DNA from 3 places in the Vibrio sp. 1F263 genome. Region 1 is predicted to be linked to each of the others. Evidence: predicted binding sites of a transcription regulator. Region 1 holds the regulator's gene; each other region holds the start of a gene.
The links. The regulator CRP, encoded in region 1, controls carbon source genes, mostly activating them, when cyclic AMP is high. The targets are predictions, from matches to a motif close to TGTGANNNNNNTCACA.
Positions count from the first base shown of each region.

Region 2: the regulator CRP is predicted to act here: its motif matches at 4,415-4,430, upstream of recB (exodeoxyribonuclease V subunit beta).
Region 3: the regulator CRP is predicted to act here: its motif matches at 1,889-1,904, upstream of malT (HTH-type transcriptional regulator MalT).

Region 1 covers NZ_JBGONI010000011.1:14,594-25,419, reverse strand. Annotated here, with positions in the region: gene ACED25_RS09800 (EAL domain-containing protein) at 1-515, opposite strand, end outside; gene ACED25_RS09795 (aminodeoxychorismate/anthranilate synthase component II) at 865-1,443, shown strand; gene ACED25_RS09790 (aspartate aminotransferase family protein) at 1,909-3,120, shown strand; gene astA (arginine N-succinyltransferase) at 3,228-4,247, shown strand; gene astD (succinylglutamate-semialdehyde dehydrogenase) at 4,287-5,744, shown strand; gene ACED25_RS09775 (DUF1338 domain-containing protein) at 6,003-6,794, shown strand; gene crp (cAMP-activated global transcriptional regulator CRP) at 6,979-7,611, opposite strand; gene ACED25_RS09765 (phosphoribulokinase) at 7,853-8,722, opposite strand; gene ACED25_RS09760 (YheU family protein) at 8,800-9,012, opposite strand; gene ACED25_RS09755 (hydrolase) at 9,108-10,100, opposite strand; gene ACED25_RS09750 (TIGR02444 family protein) at 10,377-10,826, opposite strand, start outside.
Region 2 covers NZ_JBGONI010000015.1:31,877-42,702, forward strand. Annotated here, with positions in the region: gene ACED25_RS11650 (TDT family transporter) at 1-513, shown strand, start outside; gene recC (exodeoxyribonuclease V subunit gamma) at 641-4,117, shown strand; gene ACED25_RS11660 (hypothetical protein) at 4,124-4,285, shown strand; gene recB (exodeoxyribonuclease V subunit beta) at 4,546-8,220, shown strand; gene recD (exodeoxyribonuclease V subunit alpha) at 8,220-10,430, shown strand; gene ACED25_RS11675 (hypothetical protein) at 10,510-10,701, opposite strand.
Region 3 covers NZ_JBGONI010000003.1:7,673-18,498, forward strand. Annotated here, with positions in the region: gene malT (HTH-type transcriptional regulator MalT) at 1-1,700, opposite strand, end outside; gene ACED25_RS02590 (glycogen/starch/alpha-glucan phosphorylase) at 2,267-4,720, shown strand; gene malQ (4-alpha-glucanotransferase) at 4,897-7,077, shown strand; gene glgB (1,4-alpha-glucan branching protein GlgB) at 7,253-9,433, shown strand; gene ACED25_RS02605 (energy-coupling factor transporter transmembrane protein EcfT) at 9,586-10,425, opposite strand; gene ACED25_RS02610 (ABC transporter ATP-binding protein) at 10,422-10,826, opposite strand, start outside.

The sequences.
Region 1 (10,826 bases):
TCAATCGCTTTTTTTGTTAATTCCTGAGCAACAAAGTGTCCTTTAGCATCTTGAAATTCCCATTTAGAGGCTCCTTGCATACTAGGAAAAACAGGGTGAAAAATAACAGTTCCATCATGGTGATAAATAAAAGGGTAACCACGACCGTCATTGAATCTGTAGTTTTTCAAACTCGAACGAACCAAGGTTGTAAACTCTTGTTCACTTAATTGTGGGTTGTCCTTGTACAGTTGATTTAGTATGGAGTGAGTGCGGAGAGTATGAGTTTTTATACTGTCGCGTAGTGTGGTTATTGTTGTTTCTTCTAAGTAGTTGAGCTGCTTGTTGACATAGCTGACTTGAGATTTTAAATAGGCTTTTTTTTCTTCAACAATATCGGACTCTATGTGAGTGATTTCTTGATTGGTTCGTCGATAACTATCATTGACCGATAACGAAAAGACGATAATAGAGAATAGAACCACAGTTATAGTCGGTATGTAACGAATTAGGTAGACGAGCTTGTTCTCTTTCATTTTTCTATTAAAGGTCAGTAAATTCACGCTAATGATAACTCAAACAATTATTCATTGAGTTGTTATTTTTCACAAAAAAAGAACTATGTCATAAAAAACCCGCAACTTATAAGGTTTTAATTTTTATGGGAACTTTGGCAGGGATGGGAGACATCTATGTCTTGAGAAGACTAAGTGGATCACTCTGGCTTCATTGCCAGTAACGTTTATGTATTTGTAGTGTAAAGTTATCAGGGCAGCGAAAGCTGATTTTCTTTTTATCATTTTCACTTGCCTTTCTTGCTTTATATTGCACAATACCGCCCCTATATCTTCCAATCATTTAGTATTTAGCAAACGATTTCGACCCATGTTACTTATCATCGATAACTACGACTCTTTTACCTATAACTTGTATCAGTATTTCTGTGAGTTAGGGGTCACTGTAAAAGTTGTTCGCAACGATGAGATTGATATTGTCGGTATTGAAGCGCTGAATCCTAGCCATTTAGTTATCTCGCCAGGTCCTTGTACGCCTGATGATGCGGGAATCTCTCTGCAAGTCATTGAACACTTCGTGGGTAAACTGCCGATCTTAGGTGTGTGTCTTGGTCATCAAGCCATCGCTCAAGTGTTTGGTGGTGAAGTAGTACGAGCCAGACAAGTGATGCACGGTAAAACCTCTCCAATACGCCACAATGGTAAGAGCGTTTTTCAAGGGCTTAATAACCCTCTAACTGTGACACGTTACCATTCCCTAGTGGTAAAAAATGGCACGCTGCCTGACTGCTTTGAACTGACGTCTTGGACGGAATTTGAAGATGGCAGCATGGATGAGATCATGGGGTATCAACACAAAACCTTGCCGATTGATGCGGTGCAATTTCACCCTGAGTCGATTAAAACAGAGCAAGGACACCAGCTTCTCGCTAACTTCTTAGCGCGTTGAGTGTTTAAATTTGACTCTTTCTCCGTCTAAATAAGCCAGTTAAACCTGTTAGTCCATTCGTTAAGTGTTTAAATTCGGGCGCTACGCGTCTCTTACTCCTCTGACGCTGATCACTTTTTATAACATTTCTCCCTCTTAAGGCTAAGTTTTTAGCCTATGCAAAATTATTCGCCTTATTTCGTCTCGAACCCAATATACCGCAATGCCAGTAAGGCTTTGCCGTTGCAGGTTATACGTTTAGGTAAAAAAAGCTTCATAAAACAGATTAATTGATGCATAAATAGTCATAGGTAGTGACGTTTAGCTGGTTGTTAGGGATAGCTAAAGAATAATCTACTATTGAAAACGTTAATTAAATGTAAATATAATGCTGCAGCGGGATTATGGCGAGAGAAAATATCTTTGTCTCACTTATGAACCAGTACGCTTATTTGCGAAGCTTGCGGTATCGAAAAGGAATGTACGATGACAGTGGAAAAAAAAGTAGAACGTAGTCTGTTTAATGAGGTGATGGTGCCTTGTTATAACCCAATGGAAATGATCCCGGTAAAAGGGGAAGGCGCACGCGTTTGGGACCAACAAGGCCGAGAATATATCGACTTTGCTGGTGGTATCGCTGTGAGCTGTTTGGGTCACTGTCACCCAGCAATGGTTAACGCAGTTACTGAGCAAGCAAACAAGATTTGGCATTTAAGTAATGTCATGACCAACGAACCTGCATTGCGTCTAGCGAAGAAGCTAACCGACGTATGTTTTGCAGAAAAAGTATTCTTTGCCAACTCTGGTGCAGAAGCGAACGAAGCTGCATTGAAGCTAGCTCGTCGTTGGGCAGCGGATGTTCACGGTCCTGAGAAGTCTGAAATCATTGCATTCAAACAAGGTTTCCACGGTCGTACTTTCTTTACCGTAACTGTGGGTGGTCAAGAGGCTTACTCTGATGGCTTCGGTCCTAAACCGGGCGATGTAACTCACCTGCCTTACAACGATATTGCTGCGCTAGAAGCGCACATTTCAGATCGCACATGTGCAATCATGATGGAACCCCTGCAAGGCGAGGGCGGTATCATCTCTCCAACATCTGAGTTCGTGAATACAGTTCGTGAACTGTGTGACAAACACAATGCACTGCTTATCTTTGATGAAGTGCAAACAGGTAATGGCCGTACGGGTAACTTTTACGCTTACCAAGGCCTAGGTGTAACACCTGATATTCTAAGCACAGCGAAATCACTAGGTGGCGGTTTCCCTATCGGCGCAATGCTAACAACGTCTGAGCTTGCGACGCACCTAAAAGTCGGTACGCACGGTTCTACTTACGGTGGTAATCCACTGGCGTGTGCCGTTGCTGAAGCGGTTGTTGATGTCGTTAGCCAACCGGAAACGCTAGCTGGCGTGAAAGAACGTGAAGCAATGTTCCGTGATGGTTTGGCTAAGATTAACGACAAATACCAAATATTCAGTGAAGTTCGCGGTAAAGGCCTATTGCTAGGTGCTGCACTTAATGAAGCATGGCAAGGTCGTGCTCGTGATGTATTAGTAGCAGCAGGCGAACAAGGCTTGATGGTACTGGTTGCGGGTGCAAACGTGGTTCGTTTCACGCCATCACTGGTTATCACTACACAAGAAATTGAAGAAGGTTTATCAAAACTAGACAAAGCAATCGCTACGCTAGTTTAGCCTGAGCGGCGTCATAGGAATGATCGCCATTAGAGCGATCCCATGACGTACTGCTAAAGGCCCAAGATTCTCGTTTTGGGCCTGTTTTGCATCTGGAGGGAATATTGATGCTAGTTGTTCGCCCAATAAAATTATCTGATTACGATGCGTTGCATACCTGCGCGGTTGAGTCTGGTCACGGATTCACATCTCTTCCGGTTAACGAAGAACTGTTAACCAACCGAATTACTCATTCTGAATACAGCTTTGCTAAACAAGACGTGACTGAACCTGGTGATGAAGGCTACCTAATGGTTGGCTTTGATACCGAAACCGGAGAAGTCGCAGGTACTACGGGTATCGAAGCCTCAATTGGCTGGGATGTTCCGTTTTACTCTTACCACATCAGCAAAGTGGTTCACTCATCGCAGAAGCTTGGCGTGAATAACGTCGTGAAGCTACTGACTTTCGGCAATAACTACACCGGATGCAGTGAGATCTGCACACTGTTCTTGCGCCCGGCTTTCCGTGGTGGATTGAATGGTCGTTTGATGTCTAAGTGTCGCTTCTTGATCATGTCAGAGCACCCAGAGCGTTTCTCGAAAACGATTTTTGCTGAGATGCGTGGTGTATCGGATGCGGAAGGTAACTCTCCTTTCTGGCAGTGGCTGCAAGAGCATTTCTTCTCGATTGATTTTACGCTCGCCGATTACCTAACGGGTATTGGTAAGAAAGGCTTCATTGCTGACCTAATGCCGAAGTTACCTATCTATGTGAACTTGCTGAGCAAAGAAGCTCAGGCGGTGATTGGAGAGGTTCATGACAATACGCGCCCTGCACTTAAGTTGCTGGAGCGTGAAGGTTTCACCAACCGTGGCTATGTCGATATCTTTGATGGGGGCCCAACGGTTGAGTGTGATCTAAGAAATATCGAATCAGTGCGTCATGCGATTCGAGCTCAAGTGACAATTGCAGAGCATTCAAGCTCTAAAGACTTCCTAATTGGTAATACCTCGTTTGAGAACTTCCGCGCAGTAGCTGCGAAAGGCGCGTATGACCAAGCTAGCGACACAGTGATTTTATCATCTGAAGTAGCAAGCGCTCTTGAAGTAAAAGAAGGCGAATTCGTTCGCATGTTGGCTCAATAAGAGCGGCGATTATCTGTCGAAGATTTTAAGGATAGAAGTATGACTCAGTGGATAGCAGGACAGTGGGTGGCAGGTCAAGGCGACGCCATGACATCAGTAAGCCCATACAATAATGAAGTCGTGTGGCAAGGCGATAGTGCAACACCAGCACAGGTTGAATCTGCAGTAGCAGCGGCGCGTGACGCTTTCTTAGTTTGGAAACAATTGAGCTTTGCAGAGCGTGAAGCGATCGTATTGAACTTTGCTGAGAAGGTAAAAGAGAACAGCGAAGAAATTGCACAGATTATTGCAAAAGAGACGGGTAAGCCGATTTGGGAAACTCGCACTGAAGCGGGTGCGATGGCGGGTAAAATCGCTATCTCTATTCGTGCTTACCACGAACGTACGGGTGAAGCTTCACGTGAAGCCGCAGGCAACCAAATCGTATTGCGTCATCGCCCATTAGGCGTAATGGCGGTATTTGGTCCTTATAACTTCCCAGGTCATCTGCCTAACGGTCATATTGTTCCGGCACTGCTATCGGGTAATACCGTGGTATTTAAGCCGTCAGAGCAGACACCTTGGACGGGTGAGTTTGCGATGAAACTGTGGCAAGAAGCAGGCCTTCCAGCTGGCGTGATTAACCTAGTGCAAGGCGCTAAAGAAACTGGTATCGCACTGGCTGATGCTAAAGGTCTTGATGGCGTGTTATTCACGGGCAGTGCTAATACCGGTCATATCCTTCACCGTCAGTTCGCAGGTCAACCGGGCAAGATGTTGGCGCTAGAGATGGGCGGCAACAACCCTATGGTGATCACTGACCAATTTGGTGATGCTGACGCGACGGTTTACACCATTATTCAATCGGCTTTCATCAGTGCGGGTCAACGTTGTACGTGTGCGCGTCGCTTGTATGTGCCTGTTGGAGAAAAGGGCGATCAACTGCTCGATAAGCTTGTTGCGGCTACCTTGAAGATTCGTGTTGATCAGCCATTCGCTGAGCCAGCACCCTTCATGGGCCCACAAATCTCTGAAGCGGCGGCTAAGTTCATTTTGGACGCGCAAGCTAATCTGCAATCGTTAGGTGGTGTAAGCCTAGTCGAAGCCAAAGCGGGCGAAGCGGCGTTTGTTTCTCCGGGTATTATCGATGCAACCAACATTGCTGAACTGCCAGATGAAGAGTACTTCGGCCCATTGCTGCAAGTGGTTCGCTACCAATCGCTAGAGCAAGCCGTTGAACTGGCTAATGACACGCGCTTTGGTTTGTCTGCAGGCCTAGTTTCAACCGACGATTCCGAATGGGAATACTTCGTTGACCATATCCGTGCGGGTATTGTTAACCGTAATCGCCAGCTAACAGGTGCAAGTGGTGATGCACCATTTGGTGGCCCGGGTGCTTCAGGCAACCTACGCCCAAGTGCTTACTATGCGGCTGACTACTGTGCTTACCCAATGGCGTCAATGGAAGGTGGTGAAACTCAACTGCCAACTACGTTTAGCCCAGGTATTGAGCTGTAGTTTTGGTTCTTAAGCTTTAACTTGATGAATCATAAGCTTATGAGCTCTAGGTTCATGAGTAACAGATTCATTGATTGATTGTGTAATAAGGAAGCGGTGTTATCGCTTCCTATTTTCACCCACGTCCGACACCTAGATTGGGCGCTAGATAATAATAGAACAAGTATGTCACAGGCTGATGGCTGCTGACTCTATGTCCAGCCTCTCCCTTTCTAATCCAAATTACTAGCTTGCTAGAACCTCTGACAAGGAGTCACCATGACGCCCGATCTACTCTTTAAATCACTATGGAATGATTACATTCACAGGCTTTGTCCATCGGCTGAGAAAGTACATCACTTGCTGAAAGAAGACGAAGCCCTGATTAATGATCATATTGCACTGCGTACTTTTAATGTTGCACCGCTGGGGATTGAAACACTGGCCAAGCCTTTCCTTGAGTTAGGTTACAAGGCATGTGGCGATTACTTGTTTGAGAGCAAGAAGCTAGTGGCTAAGCATTACGAGCATCCAGATCCAAAACAACCAAAAGTGTTCATTAGTGAGTTGAAGGTCGAAGAGTGTTCAAGCGACTTACAACAGATCGTTGCTAAGTTGGTTGGGCAAGTAGACGCAAGCAAGCTTCAGGGTCATGAATTCTTGTTTGGTGGTCGTCTTTGGGGTTTGAGCTTCGCAGATTTCCAAGTGCTAGCAAAAGAGAGTGAATACGCTTCTTGGCTCGCAGCTCATGGTTACGGTGCAAACCACTTTACGGTGAGTGTGAACCAGTTAAATAAGTTCGATGAAGTGCAGGCCGTGAATGACTATCTGAATGAGTCGGGATTCACTATCAATGCGTCAGGTGGTGAGGTGAAAGGCTCTCCAGAGGTCTTATTAGAGCAATCATCAACTATGGCAGACAAAGTCCCAGTTTCATTTGTTGAAGGCAATGAGATGATTCCTGGAGGCTTTTATGAGTTTGCTAAGCGTTATGTGATGGCCAATGGTGAGCTTTATACCGGATTTGTCGCGGCTTCAGCTGACAAGATCTTTGAAAGCACCAACGGTTAAAGAAAGATACGAGTACGGGCTTTGCCCTAGAGGTGCGGGTACGCTTCGCTTCGAGATACTTTAGAATAGTGAAGTCCGATTTCTAACTTTGCTTCCCGCATCTGTTCTTTAGACCTTTAGAAAACAAAAAAGCCACCAAATTCGCATTTGGTGGCTTTCAAATTTTTGGCTCAGTTAATCGAGATTAACGAGTGCCGTATACCACGATGGTCTTACCGTGTGCAGAAATTAGGTTCTGCTCTTCTAGCATCTTCAAGATACGACCTACGGTCTCACGAGAACAACCAACAATCTGGCCAATCTCTTGACGAGTGATCTTGATTTGCATGCCGTCAGGGTGAGTCATTGCATCTGGCTGTTTTGCTAGGTTTAGTAGCGTTTGAGCGATACGACCTGTTACGTCAAGGAACGCTAAGTCACCAACCTTTTGGCTAGTTACTTGTAGACGGTTTGCCATTTGCGCTGAAAGACGCATTAGAATATCTGGGTTCACTTGGATAAGTTGACGGAATTTCTTGAAAGAAATCTCAGCTACTTCACAAGGAGATTTTGCACGAACCCATGCAGTACGCTCTTGGTCTTCTTCGAACAAGCCAAGCTCACCGATGAAGTCGCCTTGGTTTAGGTAAGAAAGAATCATTTCCTTACCTTCTTCGTCTTTGATAAGAACTGCCACAGAACCTTTAACGATGTAGTACAAGGTTTCTGCCTTTTCACCAGCATGAATCAAAGTACTTTTTGAAGGGTACTTATGAATATGACAGTGTGAAAGGAACCACTCTAATGTTGGATCGGTTTGGGGTTTACCTAGAACCATAATATCTTACTTCCTCTGCAGGGTATGCTTGCCGCTTTCCATATTTTAGCTAAGCCTGAATTGACCTAGCTAGGATAAGAGCACTCGTTGAGTGCTGCAAGCTATCTTGTGTTTCGTTTAAGAATAGTATCCTTTTTCAGGTACTATTTCTTGATTTTAATCGTGACCAAGCTACGATTTTTTACGCAAAATTGTGCACATGATCACGGTATGAAAAGTAATCAACCAGAATGTTGTTTTGTTAGCCTATTTTCCCGGTTTCTATAAGTTGTTGCAGGATCGGCCTTACAATGAGCTCCATAGCAAAACTCATCTTGCCTCCTGGCACCACAAGCGTGTTATGACGTGACATAAATGAGCCATCAATCATAGCCAACAGGTAAGGGAAATCGACGTTTTTGATGCCGCGCAAACGTATAACCACGAAGCTTTCGTCTAAACTTGGGATCCCTTTTGCATTCAGTGGATTTGATGTATCTACGGTAGGGACACGCTGAAAGTTGATATGAGTACGCGAAAACTGCGGGGTAATGTAGTTAAGGTAATCATCCATTGAGCGAACAATAGAATCCATCACCGCTTCGCGAGAGTGACCACGATCGCGTGTGTCACGAACGAATTTCTGGATCCACTCCAAGTTTACGATAGGTACCATGCCGATAAGCAGATCGACGTGTTGAGAAACATTGATGTCACCATCGACTACGCCACCGTGAAGACCTTCGTAGAACATCACATCCGAGTTTTCAGGGATCTCTTGCCATGGCGTAAAGGTGCCGGGCATTTGATTGTAAGGCACGGCTTCATCGAAGGTATGCAGATAGCTACGGACTTTTCCCGTGCCTTCATTGCCGTATTGACGGAAGAAATCTTCTAATGCACCAAAATCGTTAGCTTGTGGACCAAAGTAGCTGATGTGCTTACCTTGCTCGCGCGCCTTACGGATCTCGACATCCATCTCTGGTCGAGTGAAGCGATGGAAACTATCCCCTTCAACCCAAGCTGCCTTCACGTCCATCATATTGAACATTTTTCGGAAGGCTTCTGAGGTAGTGGTGGTGCCGGCTCCAGATGAACCCGTCACCGCAATAATTGGATGTTTAGCGGACATGACAACCCTTGTCTTTTGAGTAACTTACTTGTTAGCAATCGTTTACCACTATAACACGGCTCCTTTATGAGCGCAGCTTAGAAGCGTTTTGTGACTTGAATATCAACTGTTTCATGCAGTTCAGAAAACACGATACTCACTTCTCCTGAGGCTAATTGATGTTTCACTTGGTCAATTTTGTTTTGCAGTGAAACTTCTACGTCACCATAGTCCGTACCTTCACGCAGTACGAATTCTTTGATGAGGTTTTCCAGTGTCTCTGGCGCAATGTCTTGCCACGGGATGATCATAAATACTTCTCTCTTTTATGTTCATGGGTAGGTTTATTGTTGTAGAAATGAGTGAGCTTAGTAATATTTTAACTGTTATTTACTAAGGCTCGTCATTATGCCGAATCTTGTAGACTTTCATAGTAGGCGGGTAATGCTTCTTCTAACCAAAATCTTGGCTTGAGTGTGCTGCCGGTAATGAACCCCACATGACCGCCTTTTTGAAACAGTCGATAATCGATGTTATCAGGCAGAACGAACTTTGGAATCACATCATCGGTCATGAAAGGATCGTCCTTGGCATGAATGATCTGAGTTGGTAGTTTGATCTTCTTGAGTTTAGGTAGTGCGGAGCATTGTGCATAATAATCTTGGGCATTTTTGAACCCATGCAGAGGCGCCGTGATTTGTTCATCAAACTCATACAGTTTGGTGATCTTCTTAATGGTTTCCGCTGTGACACCAAGCTTTTCCTGTAGCAGGCTAACTTTTTTCAAGGCGTTTGATTTTAGAGAGTTGAGTAGATACTTCTTATAGAGTTTGGAGAAGCCCTGCTCAATGCGACTAGAACAACAAGCCAAGTCAAATGGAGCAGATACTATGGTCGCCGCCGACAGCAATGGGTCGTCGGCATACTCAGCCAAATAATTCGCCAGCATGTTACCACCCAAAGAGATACCAACTGCAACTTTGGGGTTGTTGGGGAACTGCGCGTGCAGATGCCTTAGGAAAAAGCGCGCATCTTCGACTTCACCTGAATGGTATGCACGAGCCAAGCGATTTGGTTTTCCGCTGCAACCTCTAAAGTGCATCATCACTGATAGCCAACCATCTTTAGCAAATGCATTCATCAGCCCGTTGGCGTAAGGGCTCTCAAAGCTCCCTTCTAATCCGTGGAATAGAACGAATATTGGCTTGTTACTTTTATCATCATTGCTTGGCGTGTCACCGTCTGGCGATTCACTCCATGCAAGGTCTAGGAAATCGCCGTCGGGAGTTTCTAAGGTCTGCCATTGAGGAGCAAACAACGCCTGCTTTCTAATAAATCTTGGCACTAAGGTTTGTAAATGTGGATTCGATAGGCCAGCGGCAGCGGTAAATATTGTCATAAAAACAGTCCATGCTTCTTTTATGGGCTTTGATAAAGTGTTGAGCTTTTAGCGAAACGCCCACGTTTTTATTTGAGCTTGGTTGATTCTTAGCATAAGCGCAAGGGTTTCACTGATATGATCGACCAAAACAGGTGATGGGTAACTGGTTGAATAATATCAAGGTTGGGCGTATTAAAGACTCCCCCAAATGTGTTTTAGTCAGCATGCGATCATGGTAGCGAGAGAGCGCAGTTAAGCTTGGAGCTTGATTGAATAAAAGGAAAAGGAAATGCGTTAGGGCTGTGGTGCTGGTTCAGAAAAAGCGTCGTAGAGATTTTCCGCCCCTAATAAACGACAGTACTGTAAAGCGAGCGGTGATTGTTGGTTCGCAGTAAGTTGAAGAGACTTAATGCAGTCGACGAGATCGGATTGCTGTTGTTTCTCAAGCTGTAGCTCAAATTGTAAGGCTTCACGGTAGAGTGAATCAACAACGTGTGCTTTGAGGTGTTTACGCAGCTCTCGATAACTATGAAGCAAGGTTTCAGAGCGACTTAAGCATTGTTGCACCTTGTGCCACTCCTCCTCAGCGAAAGAGAGTTGCTGCTCATCAAGCCATTTGAGAAGCAGCAGTAGATTGACGTTGCCATGGAATTGGTTTTGCAAAGCTAAGCACGCATCCTTAACACCGCGCACACTGTAATACTGAAGGCTAAATTGCCATAGTCGTTCCAGTGTTAGTGATAT
Region 2 (10,826 bases), on a different contig from region 1:
TTAGAACCCGTTGCTCACGCGACTTTAGTCTTTGGTTTATTGGTTTATGCCGTAATGCTACCTCTTATGATCTACCGTTTGATCTTCTCTCATGAAGTGCCTGACGCAGCAAAACCAACCATTGCGATTATGGCGGCACCAGCAAGTCTATCTTTAGCTGGCTACCTAACGGTGACGGCAAATCCTTCGCCAGTGATCATTGGGTTACTCTTTGGCATTGCAGTGTTGATGACGTTTATTATCTACATCGCGTTTTTCAAACTACTTCGTCTGCCATTCAGCCCTGGCTATGCGGCGTTTACATTCCCAATCGTGATTGGTGCAACGGCGCTATTCAAATTGGCGGCTTGGATGCAAGCACAAGGTATTGAAGCGCATTACATAAATCAAGTATTCGGTCTAGCGTATCTAGAATTGATTGTGGCAACGTTTGTGGTGGGTTATGTGGCGGTTCGTTATTACATGAATTACAAACCTCACCGTGTTCTAAGCGCGGTAGGCAGTAAACTGTAAGAAGCAATAGTTCAAAAGATAAACGGACCTTAAGTTTTCAGTATTTCATAAGCTTATATTCCTAATCCAAACACGGCACTTATGCTAATCTGGCTTTATATTGTGGCAAGATTAGCGTGAGTGCACTTTGTTTACTGTTTACCATTCCAATAAAGTTGATACTTTAAAAATCCTTCTCGTTCACTTAATCAAAAGTGATCCTTTAGCCAATCCTTTCGAAAAAGAGCAGATCTTGGTTCAGAGCCCAGGTATGTCTCAATGGCTTAAGATGGAACTCGCCAAAGAGTTTGGCGTAGCAGCAAATATCGATTTCCCACTTCCTGCAACCTTCATTTGGGATATGTTTACCCAAGTGCTTCCTGATGTACCAAAACGCAGTGCTTTTAATAAAGAAGCGATGACGTGGAAGTTGATGAGTTTGCTACCCGCTAAGCTTGACCACCCTAATTTTTTACCTCTACAACGCTACCTTGAAAACGACGAAGATGATTCGAAGTTGTATCAATTGGCAGAAAAAATTGCCGATATCTTCGATGGTTACTTGGTGTATCGACCGGAGTGGATGGCGATGTGGGAAGCGGGAGAGCCCGTTGCAGAACTTATCGATGATGAGGGACAACAAGAGCACCCTTGGCAACCGATTTTGTGGCAAGCACTCTATGAGAAAACTTTGTCTCAAGGCCAATCTAAATATCACCGTGGCAACTTGTATCACGACTTCATTGAAGCGCTAGCCAAGCAACAAGGTCAACTGCAACATCTGCCTAAACGCTTATTTGTGTTTGGTATCTCTTCGTTGCCTCCTCGTTACATGGATGCGTTGAAAGCACTCGGTGAGCAGATTGATGTGCACTTGATGTTTACCAACCCTTGCCAACATTACTGGGGCGATATTCGCGACCGTAAATATTTGGCAAGAGTTGAAGCCCAGCGTCGTAAGCAGTTTGCGTTGGTTGATGGTTTACCTAAATTGGAGGGTGAAACTTCACCATTGAAAGATGGCATAGAAGCTAATATTGAAGACGAACTGCATACCAGCCAAGCCGTGGGTAATAGTTTACTTGCGTCTATGGGGAAACTGGGCAGAGATAACCTGTTTTTACTATCTCAATCAGACTGCGAAGAGCATGAGTTCTTTATTGATGTTGAGAGAGATAACCTATTGCATCAACTGCAAGCCGATATTCTCCAGTTAGAAGAACATCAAGACGACCACATATTAGATTCCAGTAACCATAAACAGGTTGTTGAACTTGGCGATCGCTCTCTAACCGTACATGCGTGTCATAGCCCAATGCGTGAGGTTGAAGTCCTTCATGATCAGTTGTTGGCGATGTTTGATACCAACCCGACTCTGAAACCACGCGATATCATCGTGATGGTGTCTGACATTAATGCTTATAGCCCAGCGATTCAGGCGGTATTTGGTAATGCACCGGGTGAGCGTTATATCCCTTACTCGATCTCTGATAGAACCGCAGACCAAGAAAGCCCAATTCTGACCGCCTTCATGCAGTTAGTCGCGCTACCAAACACGCGCTGTCTAGCTTCTGAGTTGCTAGAGCTGTTAGAAATTCCTGCGATGATGGCACGCTTTGGTATTGACGAGTTTCAATTCGAGCAAGCCAAGCAATGGGTTGAAGAAGCGGGTATCCGTTGGGGTGTCGATGCTTCAACGGCGACAGAATTTGATTTACCTGCGACCGAGCAAAATACTTGGCTATTCGGCATTCAGCGCATGCTATTGGGTTATGCGATGTCAGACTCTGCAGGTTTGTTTGAAACTGAACACTCTCCGATTGCCGCTTATAACGAAGTTCAGGGTATTAACGCCGAACTTGCGGGTAAGTTAGCGCACTTTATTGACCGTATCGCTCATTACCGCCAACGACTAACTGAAACCCAATCAATCGATATGTGGCGTGAAACCTTGCTGCAAATGATTGATGATTTCTTCGCCGTTGAGCTAGAAGGCGAGGTGGTGCTTAAGTCGATTCGTGATGCACTTTCTCAACTGAATGAACAGCTTGATGATGCCTTGTACGAACAAGAGCTATCGCCAAGCATTATCTATCAGTACTTGAATAATAAGCTGTCGGGCGCGCGTATTAGCCAGCGTTTCTTAGCGGGGCAAGTTAACTTCTGTACTCTGATGCCGATGCGTTCCATTCCGTTTAAGACAGTCTGTTTATTGGGTATGAATGATGGGGTTTACCCTCGCTCAATGCCACCAGAAGGTTTTGACTTGATGAACGGACGCACACGACCTGGCGATCGTTCTCGTCGTGATGATGACCGCTACCTATTCTTAGAGGCGATGCTGTCGGCGCAAGAGTGTTTGTACATAAGTTATGTCGGCCGCTCGATTCAAGATAATACTGAGCGAGTGCCGTCGGTATTGGTTTCAGAGTTGATTGAATATTGTCAGCAAAACTACTGCTTAGGTAAAGACCAAGCACTACCAAGTGATGATTCTGGTATCAAGCTGACTCAAGCGATCAGTTTTGAACACACCATGACGCCGTTCAGCCCTGCAGCCTTTACACAAGGTGATGAAAGTTATGTATTGAGTTACGCCAAAGAGTGGCTTCCTGCGGCTAACCGTTCCGGTGAACGCAGTGGTGAATTCAATCGTGCCTTGGATGACTATTTGCTTGGTGCGACTTATCCATTGGAGCTCGATCTGGTTGAGCTACAGCGTTTCTGGCGCTTGCCGGTGCAATACTTCTTTAATCGCCGTTTAAAAGTCGTGTTTGAGCCACCGCTGCCGGTAATGGAAGACGATGAGCCATTCGTGCTTAATGGCTTAGAGAGCTTCCAGCTTAAAGATGCTTTGCTCCAAGTACTACTCGATCACCCAGAAGGGGCAGATGAAGCGGTTCGCTTGTTTGTCTCTGAGCAAAAAGCCCAAGGTCGACTACCTGTTGGCGCCTTCGGTGACATCGAATTTGAAACCAATCGTGTTCAAGCGGAAGACTTAGCCAAAGAGATTCGATTTGTGAGCGGATCACCGCAGCAAGATCTCGAAGTGAATATCGAGTTTGACGTGTTAGGCGAAGGTAAGCCTGTTCGCTTGATGGGGTGGTTAACTCAGAACTACCAATCAGGTCTAGTGCGTTTCCGTAGCGGCAAAATACGCTCTCAAGATTACTTGGCTGCGTGGATTGATCATCTATCCTGCGCTGTTATGGGGCACGGAAAAACGACCCATATTATTGGCTATGACAGAAAAGAGGGCGTGGTTCACCAAACGCTACAGCCTATTGGTGATGCACAGCAGGCGAGAGGTTTGCTGGCGGAATTAGTGCGACTGTTTTATCAAGGCATGACTGCACCACTGCCTTACTTCCCGAAAACCGCATTGGCTGGCGTTGAGGCGGGCTTTAGTCGTGGTAAGTGGGTTGATGACGAAGAGAAGTCACTCAAGAAAATGGACGATACCTTTAATGACAGCTTTGCCTTTACGGGCGAGGGCAGAGATACCTACATCTCACGAATCTGGCCTAAGTGGGATGATGAACTGGCCGTTCAATCACGTATGTACTCGACACTTGTGCTACAGGCGGCAAGGTTGGCTGCAGCCGATCTGGAAGATCAGGAGTAATTGGCTGTGATCGACAAGATCAATAGCGTATGCGCTGAATTAATAAAAGACCAAAGAGAGTCGCTGCTAAGCATTTGGGATGCTTACTTTCCAGGTGAAGGGAATCAAGGTGAGGGTAAGCAAGGTACAGGAAATAAAGTGGCCGCCAGTAAATCATTATTAGTGTAGGGCGTTCGCTGTACGGCCACAGGTCAGAGGGACCATTATTCTGTGGTTCAAAGTAACGCCGTAAAGTACAAAACTCATAGGCGCTCCTGAACTCGTGGGCGCATAGTAGCGAGGCGATCTGAATTGATCCGTGAGAGAGATCGCACTAACTATTAACAAATCAGCGTAGGACGTAAATTGAATGACGTTTTCCACGCTAGGTCACATTTATAGCAATAGTCACATTTTTAACAGACTCATCTATCAAAAGGCAGTAAGGCATGACGACCACAAGCAGTGTTCAGGTAATCGCTCCAAAAACACTCGATACCATGACGTTTCCACTTCATGGCGCGCGTTTAATTGAAGCATCGGCGGGTACGGGTAAAACATTTACTATTGCTGGCTTGTATTTGCGCTTACTGCTGGGGCACGGCACTGCTGCGCCGCAAGGTGATCTGACGGAAGCTACACGACACCATGAGCCACTAACTGTAGACCAAATTCTAGTGGTGACCTTTACCGAAGCGGCAACGGCAGAGCTACGTGATCGTATTCGTGCTCGAATCCATGATGCACGGATTGCGTTTGCTCGTGGGCAAAGTGATGATCCAGTGATTGCTCCTCTGTTACAAGCCATCGAAGATCATGTTGGCGCGGCGAAAACCCTGCTCAATGCCGAAAGACAAATGGATGAGGCCGCGGTCTACACCATTCATGGTTTCTGTCAGCGAATGTTGACCCAAAATGCTTTTGAGTCTGGAAGCCGTTTTGATAATGAATTTGTGACTGATGAAAGCCACCTAAAAGCACAAGTGGTTGCTGACTATTGGCGTAAACAGTTCTACCCGCTGCCAATTCAACTCGCGGGCGAAGTGCGAAATATTTGGGGTTCTCCCGCTTCATTATTGGCTGACGTAAATCGCTACCTGACGGGTTCTCCACTAAAGCTAACGGTAGATGCGATGTCGGGTGACCTGCAAACACTGCACAATCAAAACCTAGATAAAGTGAAGCAACTTAAGGCGTTGTGGTGTGAATCTGAAGCGGACTTTCTGGCTTTGATTTCAGGTTCAGATGTGAACAAGCGTAGCTACACCAAGAAGTCTTTACCGACTTGGTTAGAAGCCGTCACAGCATGGGCACAGAGCGACACTCATGATTACCAGTTCCCAGATAAATTAGAGAAGTTCTCACAAGCAACATTAATCGAGAAAACACCAAAAGGCACTGCACCTCAGCACGCCGTTTTCGAAGCGATTGAGGACTTCTTAAATTATCCAGCAGATCTAAAAGCTCCATTGCTGGCGCATGCCATTACCCATTGTCGGACTATGCTAGCTAAGGCTAAACAGCAAAAGCAGTGGTTATCGTTTGATGATTTGTTGACTCAGTTATCTGCGTCAATTGATGTGGATGAGCAATCATTGCTAGTGGAGAGAATCCGCACCTTATACCCAGTGGCGATGATCGATGAATTCCAAGATACCGATCCGCTGCAATACAGTATTTTTAGCCGAATCTATCTCGATAACCCGCAATGCGGTCTGTTTATGATCGGCGACCCGAAGCAGGCTATCTATGGCTTCCGTGGTGCGGATATCTTTACCTACATTAAGGCAAGAAACCAAGTTAGTGCTCACTATACGTTAGGCACTAACTGGCGTTCGAGTGCTGATATGGTCAGCGCGGTAAACCAAGTGTTTATGAATTCGGATAGCCCGTTTATCTACGACCAAGACATTCCATTTTTGCCCGTAGCAGCGAGCCCATCGGCTGACAAACGCCAATGGGTGATGGATGGTCAAACTCAACACGCGCTCACTTTTTGGCTGCAAGAGACTGAAGACAAGCCCTTACCAAAAGGCGAATATCACAAAGCAATGGCTGAGGCGACGGCGAGTCAAATTCAAACCATTCTGACCGCTTCTCAAAACGAGCAAGCTTATTTTGATAACGGTAAAAAGCAACATGCCGTGAATGCAGGTGATATTGCTGTCTTGGTTCGAACCGGTAGTGAAGGTCGCCTGATTAAGAATGCGTTGTCGGAACAAGGCATCGCTAGTGTGTATTTGTCTAACCGAGACAGTGTATTTACCAGCTTGGTCGCGCAAGATATTCAACGCCTATTGCAAGCGGTGTTGACACCTGAAAACGATCGTGCATTGCGCGCGAGTTTAGCGTCGGAATTGTTTTCTTTGGATGCCGCATCATTGGATGAACTCAACAACGATGAAGTGGTTTGGGAAAACGTCGTTAACGAATTTCGAGAATATCGTAAGTTGTGGCTACAGCGTGGCGTATTACCAATGCTTCGCAGCGTGATCAGTAAAAGGCATCTCGCGGAACGCTTACTGGAAGAAGAAAATGGTGAGCGCTCACTCACTGATTTAATGCACATTGGCGAATTGCTGCAACAAGCTAGGCAAGAACTCGACAGTGACTATGGCTTGTTACGTTGGCTAGCAGAAGCGATATCAGATGCGCAAAATGGTTTAGGTGGCAGTGAAGACGACATTCAACGCCTTGAATCAGAGAGAAACTTAGTTCAAATCGTCACTATTCATAAATCGAAAGGTTTGGAATATGACCTAGTATTCCTGCCGTTCGTGGCGAGTTATCGTGAAGCGAGTGAAGGTAAGTTCTACGACCATGAATCAGATACCACAGTGCTTGATATTACGGGTAGCGACAGTGCCTTAGCGCAAGCCGACAAAGAGCGATTGGCGGAAGACTTACGTTTGATTTACGTGGCGCTTACTCGTGCCGTTTACGGTTGTTTCATTGGTATGGCTCCTTTACGTAAAGGGCGTTCAACCAAAGAGCCGACCGGCGTTCACTTAAGTGCCATGGGCTACTTGGTTCAAAATGGACAAGAGCAAGGCATCGCCGAGTTACATCAAGCTCTGTCAGCGATTGAGGGGAAGAATTCAAGCGTATTGCTGTCTGAAACACCAACCGCTCACGAGCAAGTTTTTGTACAAGCAGAACAAGTGAGTGACGACTTACAGGCCAGTGAACTTAAGGCGTCAATCGACCGAGCTTGGCGTATCACCAGTTACTCAGGACTAGTCAAACAGGGCAGCCACGGAGCAAGCCATGATGCGACCATTGAGGTGTCTGGCTTTGATATTGATTCGGCGGATGAACAAGACGAGTCTGAGTTGATAGAACCTGAACGTTCTATATTCACCTTCCCTCGTGGCGCTCGTCCAGGTACCTTCTTGCACACCTTGTTTGAGGATGTTGAATTTACCGAGCCAGCAACCAGCGAACATAACACGCAAGTAATCACTCACTTATTAGAGTCAGAGCAATACGAATTCGAGTGGCTACCCGTGCTTCAACAACTTGTCGATACGGTGCTGAACACCGCGTTGGATGGTAAAAATCTAAAACTTAGCGAGAAAGACTCAACGCAACGTTTAGTCGAGATGGAATTCTTGTTGCCGATCGAAGTATTAGCCGCATCTGAATTGAATCAAACCATTCAGTATCACGATCCGCTATCAGCAAAAGCGGGTGACCTTGGCTTTCAAACCGTGCAAGGCATGTTGAAAGGCTTCATCGATTTAGTGTTTGAGCACCAAGGTAAATACTATGTCCTCGACTGGAAATCGAATCATTTAGGTGATGACGTTGCCGTCTACCATGGTGAGGCATTGAAATCGGCAATGGCTGACCACCGTTACGATCTTCAATATCAAATCTATGCGTTGGCATTGCACCGCTTCTTACGCAGTCGCGTTGCAGATTACAGTTATGAACAACATTTCGGTGGGGTTTATTACTTGTTTCTAAGAGGAATGGACGGCCAATCTCAACAAGGTATTTTCTCGGCTAAACCAACACTGGCTTTGCTCGATGAAATGGATCAATTGATTGACGGTAAAGTGATAGACAGACGTTCAGCGCAATTGAATGACGATGAAACTGGACAGATGGGGCTTCTATAATGATAACAACGACCAATAATACCGGCATGGAAACTGCGAACTCTGTAAAGCCAGTTTCACTTATCCCTGAACAGCTCATGGATGTACTCAAGTTCCTTGCGGATAAGGGCTCAATTCGTCAATTGGATTATCAGTTTGCCCGTTTTATTGCGCAGCAAGCGACGAGTCATTCTCAAGAGATCGGCTTTCTTGCTGGCGTTGTAAGCCATGAATTAGGCAAGGGGCACATTTGTACTCAGCTTATACAACTGCATACGGCAGCCCCTGAACTAACGGCAGATCTAGCCCAGTTACTCGGTTTGTACGGTGAAACGGCACTGCAATTGAACCAAAAACTGTTGGGTATTGATTGGGTGATTGTCCTGCAATCATCTAACCTAGTTGGAACAACGAATGACTGCGTTAAACCGCTGATGTTTGATGGACAGCGTGTCTACTTACAGCGTTATTGGAACTACGAAGTTGTGTTGGCTGAAACTCTAAACCGTTTAAGTAAGCCAGTAGAGTTCAATATTGAGCAGAAAAAAGCACTGACTGAGACGCTCAATCAGCTTTTTGCACGCAGTTATCACTTCCTGTTTAATGCCTTAACCAAGGCTGAAGCAAACCAACAAACCTCTCAGGTATTACGTCAGAAGTTAGTGTGTGACCATCTAGATATCGTCGATGAACAGGCTTTGGATTGGGGTTCTATCGATCAAGCGATTGTTCAAGCCAAACAAGTGACCGATTTAGATGTGCTGGATAGTCTAGTGCCGTTATCTGTCTGTTTGAACTGGCAAAAAGTAGCGGCAGCGGTGGCGTTAAGTCGACGTTTTGCGGTTATTTCTGGCGGACCGGGCACCGGTAAAACGACCACGGTAACTAAGTTACTTTCGGCGATGGTCGAGCAATCACTAAGCCAAGGTAAAACACCGACGATCAAGCTAGTGGCACCAACAGGTAAAGCGGCAGCACGTTTAACTGAGTCGATTGGTAAAGCGATTGAGCAGCTGCCATTAGCTCCTGAAGTAAAGGCCAACATACCGACTGAATCCAGTACTTTACATAGGTTACTCGGCGCGATTCCTAATCGAGCGGAATTTAGACATAACCGACGCAATCCACTTCACCTTGATATCTTGGTGGTGGATGAAGCTTCTATGGTTGATCTGTCGATGATGTATAAGCTGGTGGATGCACTTCCTGAGCACGCAAGGCTTATCTTGTTGGGTGATAAAGACCAACTGGCTTCAGTAGAGGCAGGTGCTGTGCTCGGTGATATCTGTTCATTCAACTCTGCGGGTTACAGCAGTGCGCAAGGCAACTTGATTGCGGAGATGACAGGCTTTGATGCGATAGCCAATACACAGCAAGCAAAAGCGGGAGCCGTTAATCCTCCGGCGATTGCAGACAGCTTGTGTATGCTGCAGAAGAGTTACCGTTTCGATGCGCGTTCTGGTATTGGTCAGCTGGCAAAAGCAATCAATAACGGTTCTGCGAATCAAGTAGACCAAGTGTTTGCCAAAGGTTTTGGCGATATCGAAAATCATCCTCTATCGAGCGACAGCTATAACTTGATGCTGCGTACCTTGGTTAATGAGTATGGCGCGTATCTCAATCGAATGAATGTGCCATTGGAAGAGTTAGAAACTCAAGAAGCGAGAGCCAAATCGGTACTCGATTTGTTCAGCCAATGCCGACTGTTGTGTTCTATTCGTGAAGGGGACTTTGGTGTTAAAGGTCTCAACCATAGAATTGAAAGGGCGCTTGCCGCAAGACGTTTGGTGAGCCCTCATAATGATGAACTGTGGTATCACGGGCGTCCTGTAATGGTGACGCGAAATGATCATGGCTTGGGTTTGTACAATGGTGATATTGGTATCTGTATGCTTGAGGTGGATTCAAGCCAACCTGATTCAGCACCTCGCTTGAAGGTCTATTTTGAGTTGCCGGATGGTAGCGTGAAAGCTGTGTTACCAAGCAGAGTGCCCGATCATGAAACGGCTTATGCAATGACGATACATAAATCTCAGGGTAGTGAGTTTGATCTGACCTTAATGATCTTGCCGCCGGATTTCAGCCCTATTTTAACGCGAGAGCTTATCTATACCGGTATTACACGAGCCAAGAAACGACTGATGATGTTCAGCGACACAAATGTGTTGAAGCGTGGGATTAAGGTGAAAACAGAGCGAGTGAGTGGTTTAGGCAGTCGCTTAACTAATTAGTCGTTATGGACGCTAGAGAAGGGCTTGAACTTAATCTAGATAAACACAAAGCAACCATCCCTGGTTGCTTTGAACGTTATTAAGACTCTTTGCTTAAAAACGCTCGAGTAAACGATATGTGGTTTATCTTGTATTTTGCTTGGCAATTCAAAATAAACTCTTTTAGATTCTCGCTAACAGGGAACACGCAGTGTACGTCTAGCCCTTCTAAGAATTGGTTATCAGCCATATCCCAAAAACTTTGCAGCGAGTTACAAACAATGGTTCTCATATCAATGTTGCTCTTTTGCTGTTTATATTAACGAGCAGACTGACTACTAGCATGCTGATCGTTAACGGGTATAGCAATCCGTGCAGTGACCTCCTAAATGTCATAGATTAAACATTCGGCGGCAT
Region 3 (10,826 bases), on a different contig from region 1:
TTTAGCTGGTGTTCTTCGATCAATTTGAACGCACTGTCTTGCAGCTCGAATGCCGCTTGAACGTAACCCTGTGCAATTAAGATCTCGCTCTGTTGTAGAATCGCCCAAAGCGCTTGGTGGTAAACTTGGTACTGGCGTGCAAGTTTTTCTGTTTGCTGCATCATCGGCAGTGCACGGCTCAAGTTGCCCATTACGTGATTGACTTCACCAACAACAGACGTGGCGACAATTCGGCTACGATAAACGGTGGTGTTCAGCTGACTTAGCGAAAGCTCTGCCAATTCTAAGGCTTTTTCAGGTTCATTACTGTTAATCGCAACTTGCGCGCGTAGGGCGTTGTATTGCCCTTGCTGTTGAGTGTCGAGTTCAATATTTCGAGCTTGATATTGTGTTTCAGCCTCTTCCAATAATGTCCCTACTTGTTCGTAGCGGTGCTGACTTTGTGCTAGCCAAGCTCGTAACATGGACAGTTTAGGGTCGCTGTAAAGTTGATCCGTAGTCAGTTGCTTGATCGCCATCTCTAACGAGGAAAGCTCGCCTTGGTTGAACATCGGCCAACCGTGGTCTGTCAGTATTTGAATGATCAGTTCTGGGTCTTCAGCGCGCTGTGCATGGCGTAGTGCTTGGTGTGGGGTGTCTTGTTTAATCCACGCCTTCGCGGCACTTCGGTGCAATTCTGCTTCTTGTTGAGGGATTCGAGCTTGACGCTCATGTGCCAAAAATTCACCAAACAGGTTATGGAAACGATACCAGTTCTTTTCGCCTTCAAGCGGGTAGATGAATAAACCGAATCGATTTAATGATTCGATCATACCCAGTGCGTCTTCACGTTGTGTTAGCGCACAAACCAGTTCGTCGTTGAAGTGGTCAAGCACTGAACACTGCATCAAGAACTGTCGAGTTTCTTTGTCTAACAGGTCGAAAACCTCTTCAACCAAGTAGTCCCAAAGATGGGCTTGATTAAAGTGGGAGAAGGACTCAGCAGACTGCGCAAGCGTACGTTTTTGATGTTGGGCTTGCAGCGCAATAAGTTGAAGTGCAGAAGGCCAACCCTCTACATAGGTACAAATACTGTCTGCCGTTGTGTCATCAATACCATCGGCAACACGCTGATTAAAAAAGCGCGTCGTCTCTTCGGTATCAAAAGCCAGCGAGTCATTACCTAATTCGATCATTAAGTCTCGAACGCGAAGGTTTGCCGTACCTAGGGGGGGTGTACCACGACTGGTTACAACCAGCGTAAGATTGTCGGGCATGTGTTTGAGGAAAAAGCGCATTGCTTCTTGAATGTCATCATTGTTGACTAAATGGTAGTCGTCTAAAACAAGAAAACATTCATGATGATAGTCCGACATCTCGGCGAATACTTCGCTCAATAAAGAATGCAGCGATGAAAACTGTCGTTTCTCTGCCAGTTTTTGGGCATTGGGACAGGAGTTTTGAGTCGCTTTATTGAGTGATTGGAGTAGGTAGTTGATAAAACGGAAGGCATCGTTGTCACTATCATCGATGCTGTACCAACCCACATTCGGCTTATCTAATAGCCACTGTGCAGCCATAGTGGTCTTGCCATAGCCCGCTGGAGAACGGAACAATACAAGCTTATAGCAATCTGCGTTCTGGAGCAGATCGAGAACCCTAGGTCGTAGGATTGCATTATGTAAGCGGCCGGGACGAGTCAGTTTCGAAGGGATCCACATGTCGAAGTTTTTCACCTATTCCGTGGCCTATGTTCTGGGGATTCTAAAACCGTAAAAGAGTTGCCCAATCACATCTGCCTAATTACTTAAGTCTGTGCTTATGTTACGTGAAGAAAAATGGCACCGACTATGATTCTCCTCAGAAACCTTGCGGTCTTGCATGTTTTTAGCTTTCTACGCCCTTAATTTGGGACTTTGCTCACGTTGCGTGGTGGTTTGTGAATGTGACTTTGTTCGGTCTTACACTGAGATTTATGTAAAAGATGAGATATGGAAAATAATTTCGTGATCTCAAACTCAGATTTGCTAATCAGTTTATTCCGGTTAAATAAAACTCACATCAATTAACGTTAAGTTATCGAACGGGAGCTTGTGATCTTAGTCACTCCAACTTTTTGTTCGAAGTTAGAACATGAGAGTCAGATCACTAACCTTACATCGGTACGCCCCCTACGCCCTCTCATCTACTCCTAGTTAGTCGTATTAACGGGAGGATGTTTAGTTAATGGTGACCATGCACGATATGTCACAGATGAATTAGAACTATTAAAAGCGAGATTTCTGAAATGAAACCAACTCAGCAAAAAACTTTCGATAAAGTGTCGTTCCAAGAAAGCGTTAAAAAGCATTTATCTGCAACTTACGCAACAACGATTGAAAACGCAGATAGCCGCGCATGGTACCTAGCGATGGGGCGTGCGCTAGCAGAATTGACAACATTTGACCTGCTAGAAACTGAAAATGATGAAAAAATCAAAAACGCGAAGAGCGTTAACTACCTTTCATTAGAGTTTTTGATTGGTCGTCTAACAGGTAACAATCTGATCAGCATGGGTCTGTACGAACAGATTACTCATGCAATGGAAGAGCTAGGCCAAAACCTAACTGACCTTCTAGAAGAAGAACGCGACCCATCGCTAGGTAATGGTGGTCTTGGTCGTCTTGCTGCATGTTTTATGGATTCTTGTGCTGCACAAGAGTACCCAACAGTAGGCTACGGTCTTCACTATGAATACGGCCTATTCAAACAGTCTTTCCAAGATGGTCGTCAACAAGAAGCACCAGACGCATGGCGTGGTGTTGAAGGTTACCCATGGGAAGTCGCTCGTCCAGAGCTAGCACAACACATTGGTTTTTACGGTCATGTAGAAGTTGAATTCATCGACGGTAAAGAAGTTCGTACTTGGGTTCCAGGTATGGAAGTAAAAGCAATGCCTTGGGATCTACCAATCGTAGGTTACGAGTCAAACACGGTTTACCCATTGCGTCTTTGGGAATGTCAGGCAATTGCACCATTCTCACTAGCAAGCTTTAACAACGGTGATTACTTCGAAGCGCAACACTCGCTAATCGATGCAGGTAACATCACTAAAGTACTTTACCCGAACGACAACCACGAGAAAGGTAAGACACTGCGTCTAATGCAGCAGTACTTCCACTCAGCAGCGTCAGTTCGCGATATTCTACGCCGTCACGAAGCAGCAGGTTTCTCTCTAGAAGATCTGCCTAAGCAAGAAACGATTCAGCTGAACGATACGCACCCAACGATTGCGATTCCTGAGCTAATGCGCATCCTAATCGACGAGAAAGGTCTATCTTGGGATCAAGCATGGGAAATCAGTGCACATACGTTCGCTTACACGAACCACACACTACTTCCAGAAGCGCTAGAGACTTGGTCTGAATCGCTGATCAACCGTCTTCTTCCACGTCACATGGAAATCATTTTTGAAATCAACCACCGCTTCATGCAAGAAGTTCGCAAGATGTGGCCTGGTGACGGTGAGAAACAAGCGAAGCTTTCTATCATCCAAGAAGGTTTCCACCGCATGGTTCGCATGGCAAACCTATGTGTGATTGGTTCTTACAAAGTAAATGGTGTAGCTGCACTTCACTCTCAACTTGTTAAGAAAGACTTGTTCCCAGAGTTCAACGAAATCTTCCCAGGTAAACTGACTAACGTAACGAACGGCATCACGCCACGTCGTTGGTTGAAGTTCTGTAACCCAGGTCTATCTAATCTAATCACAGGTAAGATTGGCTCTGAGTGGCCAGCAAAACTTGAGCAGCTAGAAGGCATCGCTAAGTTTGCAACAGACGCGAAATTCCAAAAAGAATTTATGGCTGTTAAGAAAGAAAACAAACAGCGTCTTGCGGATTGGGTTCAAGAGAACATGGATATCGAGCTAGATACTAACGCTATCTTCGACGTTCAAATTAAGCGTCTGCACGAATACAAGCGTCAGCACCTAGATTTGCTACACATTCTGTCTCTGTACCACCGTATTCTTAACGAACCTGGTTTCGAGTGTGAGCCACGCGTATGTTTCTTCGCAGCGAAAGCAGCACCGGGTTACCACCTAGCAAAAGAAATCATCTTCGCGGTTAACAAGATTGCAGAGAAGATCAACAACGATCCTCGCATCGGTAACAAGCTTAAAGTGGTATTCATCCCTGACTACCGTGTAAGCATGGCTGAAATCATCATCCCTGCGGCAGACGTTTCTCAGCAAATCTCATTAGCTGGTAAAGAAGCTTCAGGTACGGGCAACATGAAGATGGCTCTAAACGGCGCTCTAACTATCGGTACGATGGATGGTGCAAACGTTGAGATTCGTGAAGAAGTTGGTGATGAAAACATCTACATCTTCGGCCTAGAAGTTGACGGTGTTGTTGCATTGAAAGCTCAGGGTTACAACCCATATGACTACTACAATGCAGACCCACTATTGAAAGCATCTCTAGATCTACTGACTGGCGATGAGTTTACTCCAGGTCAACCAGGTCTTCTACGTGCAACGTTTGATAGCCTACTAGACGGTGGTGACCCTTACCTATGTCTTGCTGACTTCGCTTCTTACGTGAAAGCACATGAAGACATGGGTACACAATACAAAGACCAAGCAGGTTGGGCTAAGAAAGCGATTCTTAACACGGCATTGGTTGGTAAGTTCACATCAGACCGCTCAATTCGCGACTACGTGAACAACATTTGGAAACTTGAAGCGGTTAACCGTTAATAGTTGCAAAGTAGCCAAGGCAGTTTCTGCCTTGGCTCAATTAGCTTGTGAGCAAATAGACGGCTTATTCAGATAGCAATGCTTACAAACTGATTGTCACAAGCTAATTGATTAGTAAAAATTAAATAGACAACTCTACAAAAATTGAAAGCGTCAGAACGTTTTCGGAGAGAGCGATGAAAGAACAGACCGTATTAAAACAAGTCGCAGAAATGGCAAATATTGCCGATAGTTACGTTAGTGCGTGGGGCGATGAAGCACAAGTATCAGAAGAGACGATTACGTCTCTATTGGCTTCATTGGGCTACGATACAAGCAGCGATGATGCACTGCTTAAATCTGCAGAAAGAAAGCACAGAAAAGATGTACTAGACCCGGTTCTTGTCTTGCGTGACGGTGAGCCAGTAGAAGTGACACTCAATCTGGGTGTGAGTGCTCGTGAAAGTGAGTTCAGCTGGCGCTTAGAAACCGAGCAAGGAGAGGTACTTGAAGGCTATCTTCAATCTCAAGTCGTTCGTGACGAGCGTGCCGAGGGTGGCCCTTTAGTGTTTGCATTGCCAAGTGATTTGGCATGGGGTTATCACAAGCTCATTGTGAGTCGTAAGCGCCGTAAGAAACCTTACGAGATGACGTTGATTATTACGCCAAAAGCGTGCTTCAAGCAGTCACCCATTGAGCAAGGCAAAAAGCTTTGGGGACCAAGTGTTCAACTGTACACGCTAAGAACTCAGCACAACTGGGGTATTGGTGATTTCGGTGACCTAAAACAGCTTGTTTCGGATATCGCGTCTCGCGGTGGTGACTTTGTTGGTCTAAACCCAATTCACTCACTGTTCCCTGCGAACCCGGAAGGTGCGAGCCCATACAGCCCGTCTTCACGTCGTTGGTTGAACGTCTTATACATTGATGTGAGTTCAGTTCCTGAGTTCGCATTAAGCGCGGAAGCGCAACAAACGGTAGGCAGCGCCGAGTTCCAGCAGCGCCTACAGAAAGCTCGTGAAGCGCACTGGGTGAATTACACTGAAGTATCTGAGCTGAAGATGAGCATCTTACCTCTGCTATTTGCAGAATTTAAGACTCGTCATCTAGACAAAAACAGCGACCGCGCACAAGCGTTCTTAGCGTTCGTTGAAGAGGGCGGTGAAAGCCTGATGCATCAAGCCGCGTTTGATGCGCTGCACGGTGAACTGCATGCTGAAGATTCAGGTATGTGGGGCTGGCCTGTATTCCCAGAGAAATTCCGTACATTTGAAAGCCCTGCGACCCAGAAATACATCAAAGATAACCTAGATCAAGTGCATCTCTACATGTACCTACAATGGTTAGCCGATTGCCAAATCAACGATGCACAGTCTCTTGCTGAAGAGAAAGGCATGGCGGTTGGCCTTTACCGTGATTTAGCGGTAGGCGTTGCAGATTCTGGCAGCGAGACATGGGCTGATGAAGGCAACCTAGTGATGGATGCGAGCATTGGTGCTCCACCGGATATTCTTGGTCCTCTAGGCCAAAACTGGGGCTTACCGCCACTAAACCCAGAAGTACTTCAAGAAACCGGCTACGACGCTTACATCAAACTACTTCGTGCCAACATGAAGCACTGTGGTGCATTGCGTATTGACCATGTTTTAGGTCTGCTGCGTTTGTGGTGGATTCCAAAGGGTGAGAACGCAACGAAAGGTGCGTACATCTACTACCCAGTGCAAGACATGCTGTCTATTCTGGCGCTTGAATCTCACCGTTACCAATGCAGCGTTATCGGTGAAGACTTAGGCACGGTACCGGATGAAATCGTAGACATCCTTGCTGATGCTGGCGTGCATTCTTACAAAGTCTTCTTCTTCGAAACATCAGAAAATGACGGTGGTTTTATTTCTCCGAAGCACTACGCGTCACAATCGATGGCAGCACTGTGTACTCACGATATGCCAACGCTTCGCGGCTTCTGGCACTGTGATGACTTGAAAATGGGTCAAGAGATTGGTTTATACCCAGACGCACAACAGCTAGAAACTTTGTTCGATAACCGCTTGGAGTGCAAGCAAGGTATCTTAGACTCAGTGGCATGGCACGGCTTCCTACCTGAAGGTGTTGGGCGTGATGCAAGTCAAGTGCCGATGGATTCTTATCTTGCTGAAGCGCTTCAGTTGCACGTTGCTGCTGGTGGCTCAACACTCCTGAGTGTTCAGTTGGAAGATTGGCTAGAGATGGATAAGCCCGTTAACATCCCTGGTACGGTCGATGAGTACCCTAACTGGCGTCGTAAACTATCAATGAACTTGGACGAAATCTTCGCTCATGAAGGCGTGAATCGTATCGCATCTAAGCTAACTGATGTACGAGAAAAAGCAGCTAAGTAATGGAGTCGAGTGGCTTGAAAAGAGGTGGTTTTTTGCTTACGCCGTACGAAACTACAACCTCGGTCACTCAATATTGAATGCTCATCTGGTAGAATAAACCGTCGTTATATTGCCCGCACTAATAGCGGGCATTTTTGTATTATGTTTTTTGGATGTTTGGTTAGGGAGAAGCGTTTTGGAACTAAGTTCGATTTCAAAGCAAAAACAAATATATACCCAACTATCACAGGCTTGCTTCACAGACCCATTTGCGTTTTTAGGGCCATACTTACCTTCTGAACAAGGTTCATTACGAGTGTGGATTCCTGGGGCAGATAAAGTCGAGTTGATTGTTGGAAAGGAACCTCGTATTAAGTTAGCGCGAGAGGGTGAAAGTGGTTTCATTCTTAAGCAAGAAAGAGACTTACGTTTTACTCACTACAAGCTTGCGGTTGATTGGAATGGAGTAGAGCAGATCATCGATGATCCATACCAATACCATGATCTGTACGCGAGTTATGAGGATCTTCATACACCGAAAGATATGTATCATCACATGGGAGCTCAGTTTATTACGCTAGAGCGTGATGGACAGACGATTTCAGGCACGCGTTTCTTGGTGTACGCACCGCATGCAACAGCGGCTAGCTTGGTGGGTAACTTCAACGCTTGGGATGGTCGTCGCCACCCAATGCAGCGTTTAGATTATGGTATGTGGGGCTTATTTATTCCTGATCTGGAAGAAGGCGCACAATACAAGTTTGAATTAAAAGGGCCTGATGGCGAAGGCTTGCCACATAAAGCTGACCCATGGGGTTTCTACTCTGAGCAGTACCCATCATTTTCATCTGTGACTTACGATCACGCTCGCTACCAGTGGCAAGATTCTCAATGGCAGAATCGCCCAGTGACGCAAAAGCGCAAAGAAGCCCTTTCATTCTATGAATTGCATGCCGGTTCTTGGAAGCGCAATGCTGAAGGTGAATTCCTAAACTACCGTGAGCTAGCGGCAGAGCTAATCCCGTATCTAACGGATCTGGGTTACACACACGTAGAGTTGATGCCGGTTTCAGAGCACCCGTTTTACGGCTCTTGGGGTTATCAGCCAATAGGCTTGTTTGCGCCAACAAGTCGTTTTGGTTCTCCAGATGATTTCAAATTCTTCGTCGACCAATGTCACCAAGCCGGTTTAGGTGTTGTTCTGGACTGGGTTCCTGCACACTTTCCAAGTGATGATCACGGCTTAGCTAACTTTGATGGAACGCCTTTGTTCCATGATCCAGATCCACGCCGTGGTTGGCACCAAGATTGGAACTCGTACATTTACGACTTAGGTAAAGAGCATGTTCGTCGCTTCTTAGTAGCAAATGCATTGTACTGGTTCGAACAATTCCATATCGATGGCATTCGTGTTGATGCTGTTGCTTCGATGTTGTACCTCGATTACTCGCGTAGCCATGATCAATGGATTCCGAATGTAGACGGCGGCAATGAAAATTACGACGCCATCGCGACCCTTAAGTGGATGAACGAAGAAGTGTACAAACACTTCCCGAATGCGATGACAATTGCTGAAGAATCGACGGCTTTCCCGGGTGTTTCAGCACCAACCTTTATGGGCGGTTTAGGCTTCGGTTTTAAGTGGAACATGGGTTGGATGCACGATAGCTTGTCTTACATTCAAGAAGATCCAATCAACCGTAAATATCACCACGATACGATTACCTTCCCGTTGGTTTATGCTCACAGCGAAAACTACGTATTGTCTCTGTCTCACGATGAGGTGGTTTACGGTAAAGGCTCTATCCACAATAAGATGCCGGGTGATGAGTGGCAGCAAACGGCTAACCTACGCGCTTACATGGGTTACATGTATGCACAACCGGGTAAAAAGCTGAACTTCATGGGCGCTGAATTCGGTCAAACGGCTGAATGGAATCATGATGATCAACTGCAGTGGTTCTTGTTGGAATATGAACGCCATCAAGGTGTTCAACGCTTAACGAAAGATTTGAACAATCTATACCGCTCTGAGGCGGCAATGCACGATCTTGATTTCGACCCGAAAGGTTTTGAATGGCGTCTACAAGATTCTGCTGAAGCAAGTATCTTAGCTCATGAACGTATTAGTGAGTCGGGTGAACGAGTATTGGTTGTTTCTAATTTTACGCCCGTTCCTCATGAGCGTTTCCGCTTAGGTGTTCCAGCCCAAGGCCAGTACTCGCTATTGCTGAATACTGACTCGGCTGATTACGCAGGCAGCGGTTTTGAGGTGAAGCAGGTTGCTGAGGTTGAATCAGTAGCAAGCGAAGGTTTGGACACGTCGATTGAGCTGCGTTTGCCACCACTTTCAACGGTGTTTTACAAATTAAACTGATAACAATCACAGTAAGTCAGTGATCACAAAGACGACAAAGGGAGCCCTGAGGCTCCCTTTTTTTGTTTCGATTTTCACTCTAAAACGGCTTGAATTTCGTTAAGTAGAATATTATACAGCACGTTATTTAAGCGTCGCTTTCAATGAAAAACCTAAAATGGATACCAGAATAATTGTGGTTCTAAAACACGTTTTACGATCGCTAACACAACGATAAAGGCGATAACCATTAGCCAAACATAATCGATACGTTTCAAAGGCGCATAGCTATACCAAGTCCGTGACTTATGTCTGCCAAAACCTCGCAACGTCATTGCGTTTGAAATCTCGTCTGCACGGTCCAAACTAGAAAAAATGAGCGGACCTAGAACCTTAGCTACGTTTTTGATGCGAGTGAGTAAAGGTGCTTTCTTCGATAGTTCAACGCCACGAGCCTGTTGCGCGTGCATGATATTGATGAAGTCTTTTTTAACTTCAGGTAAATAACGCAGTGTTAAGCTGACCGCATAGGCGATTTTGTATGGAACGCCAATACGGTTGAGGCTTGCTGCAAACTCGGTCGGGTGCGTGGTAAAGACGAATATTAACGCTATCGGGAACATACTCATGTATTTGAGCGTGACAGTGATTAAATAAAACAGAGTCTCTTGGCTCAGCGAGTAGTTACCCGGCAGTGTCAGCAATAGAGTCTCGCTGCCGATGAGCTCTGTACCTTGCTGTGGAGCAAGCAGATACATGAACAAAGCATTTAGGCTTAATACACTCACCGTTCCCAATAACAAAGGCTTATAAACGCGCACAGGCACATTGGTAAGCTTTAGCAGGAATAAACCAGTCACAATAAGCAACGCAATCAATCTCAGATCGAACGTAGTTAAAACCACAGTGACCCAAGCAAGAAAAAGTACAAATTTAGTGATGCCGTTCAGTGCGTGTAACGGTGATTTAGTATCAATGTAATTGATGCCAAATTTTACTTTTGATGCATTCATAGCGAGCTTCTCTCGTCGTCGATGAAGTACTGCATAAAAGCGTTGGTGTCGTCGATTTTCATCATAGTCGCAAGTTCATAAATGCTGGTAGTACAAAGGTTCGCACGTTCTAAAAGCGATGGCTGACTAAACACTTCGGTCATGGCTGCATTAGCAATCAACTTACTGTCTGCGATTACGATCGAACGTGTGGTGTATTCTAGAACCAAGTGCATGTCGTGTGAGATGATCACAACAGTAATGCCCAAATCTCGGTTAAGCTTTTGGATGAATGCCAGCATCGATGTGTAGTTACGGTAGTCTTGGCCTGCTGTTGGCTCATCTAAGATGAGGAGTTCGGGCTCCAACACTAAGATAGACGCGATCGTTACACGCTTTTTCTGACCATAGCTCAGAGCTTC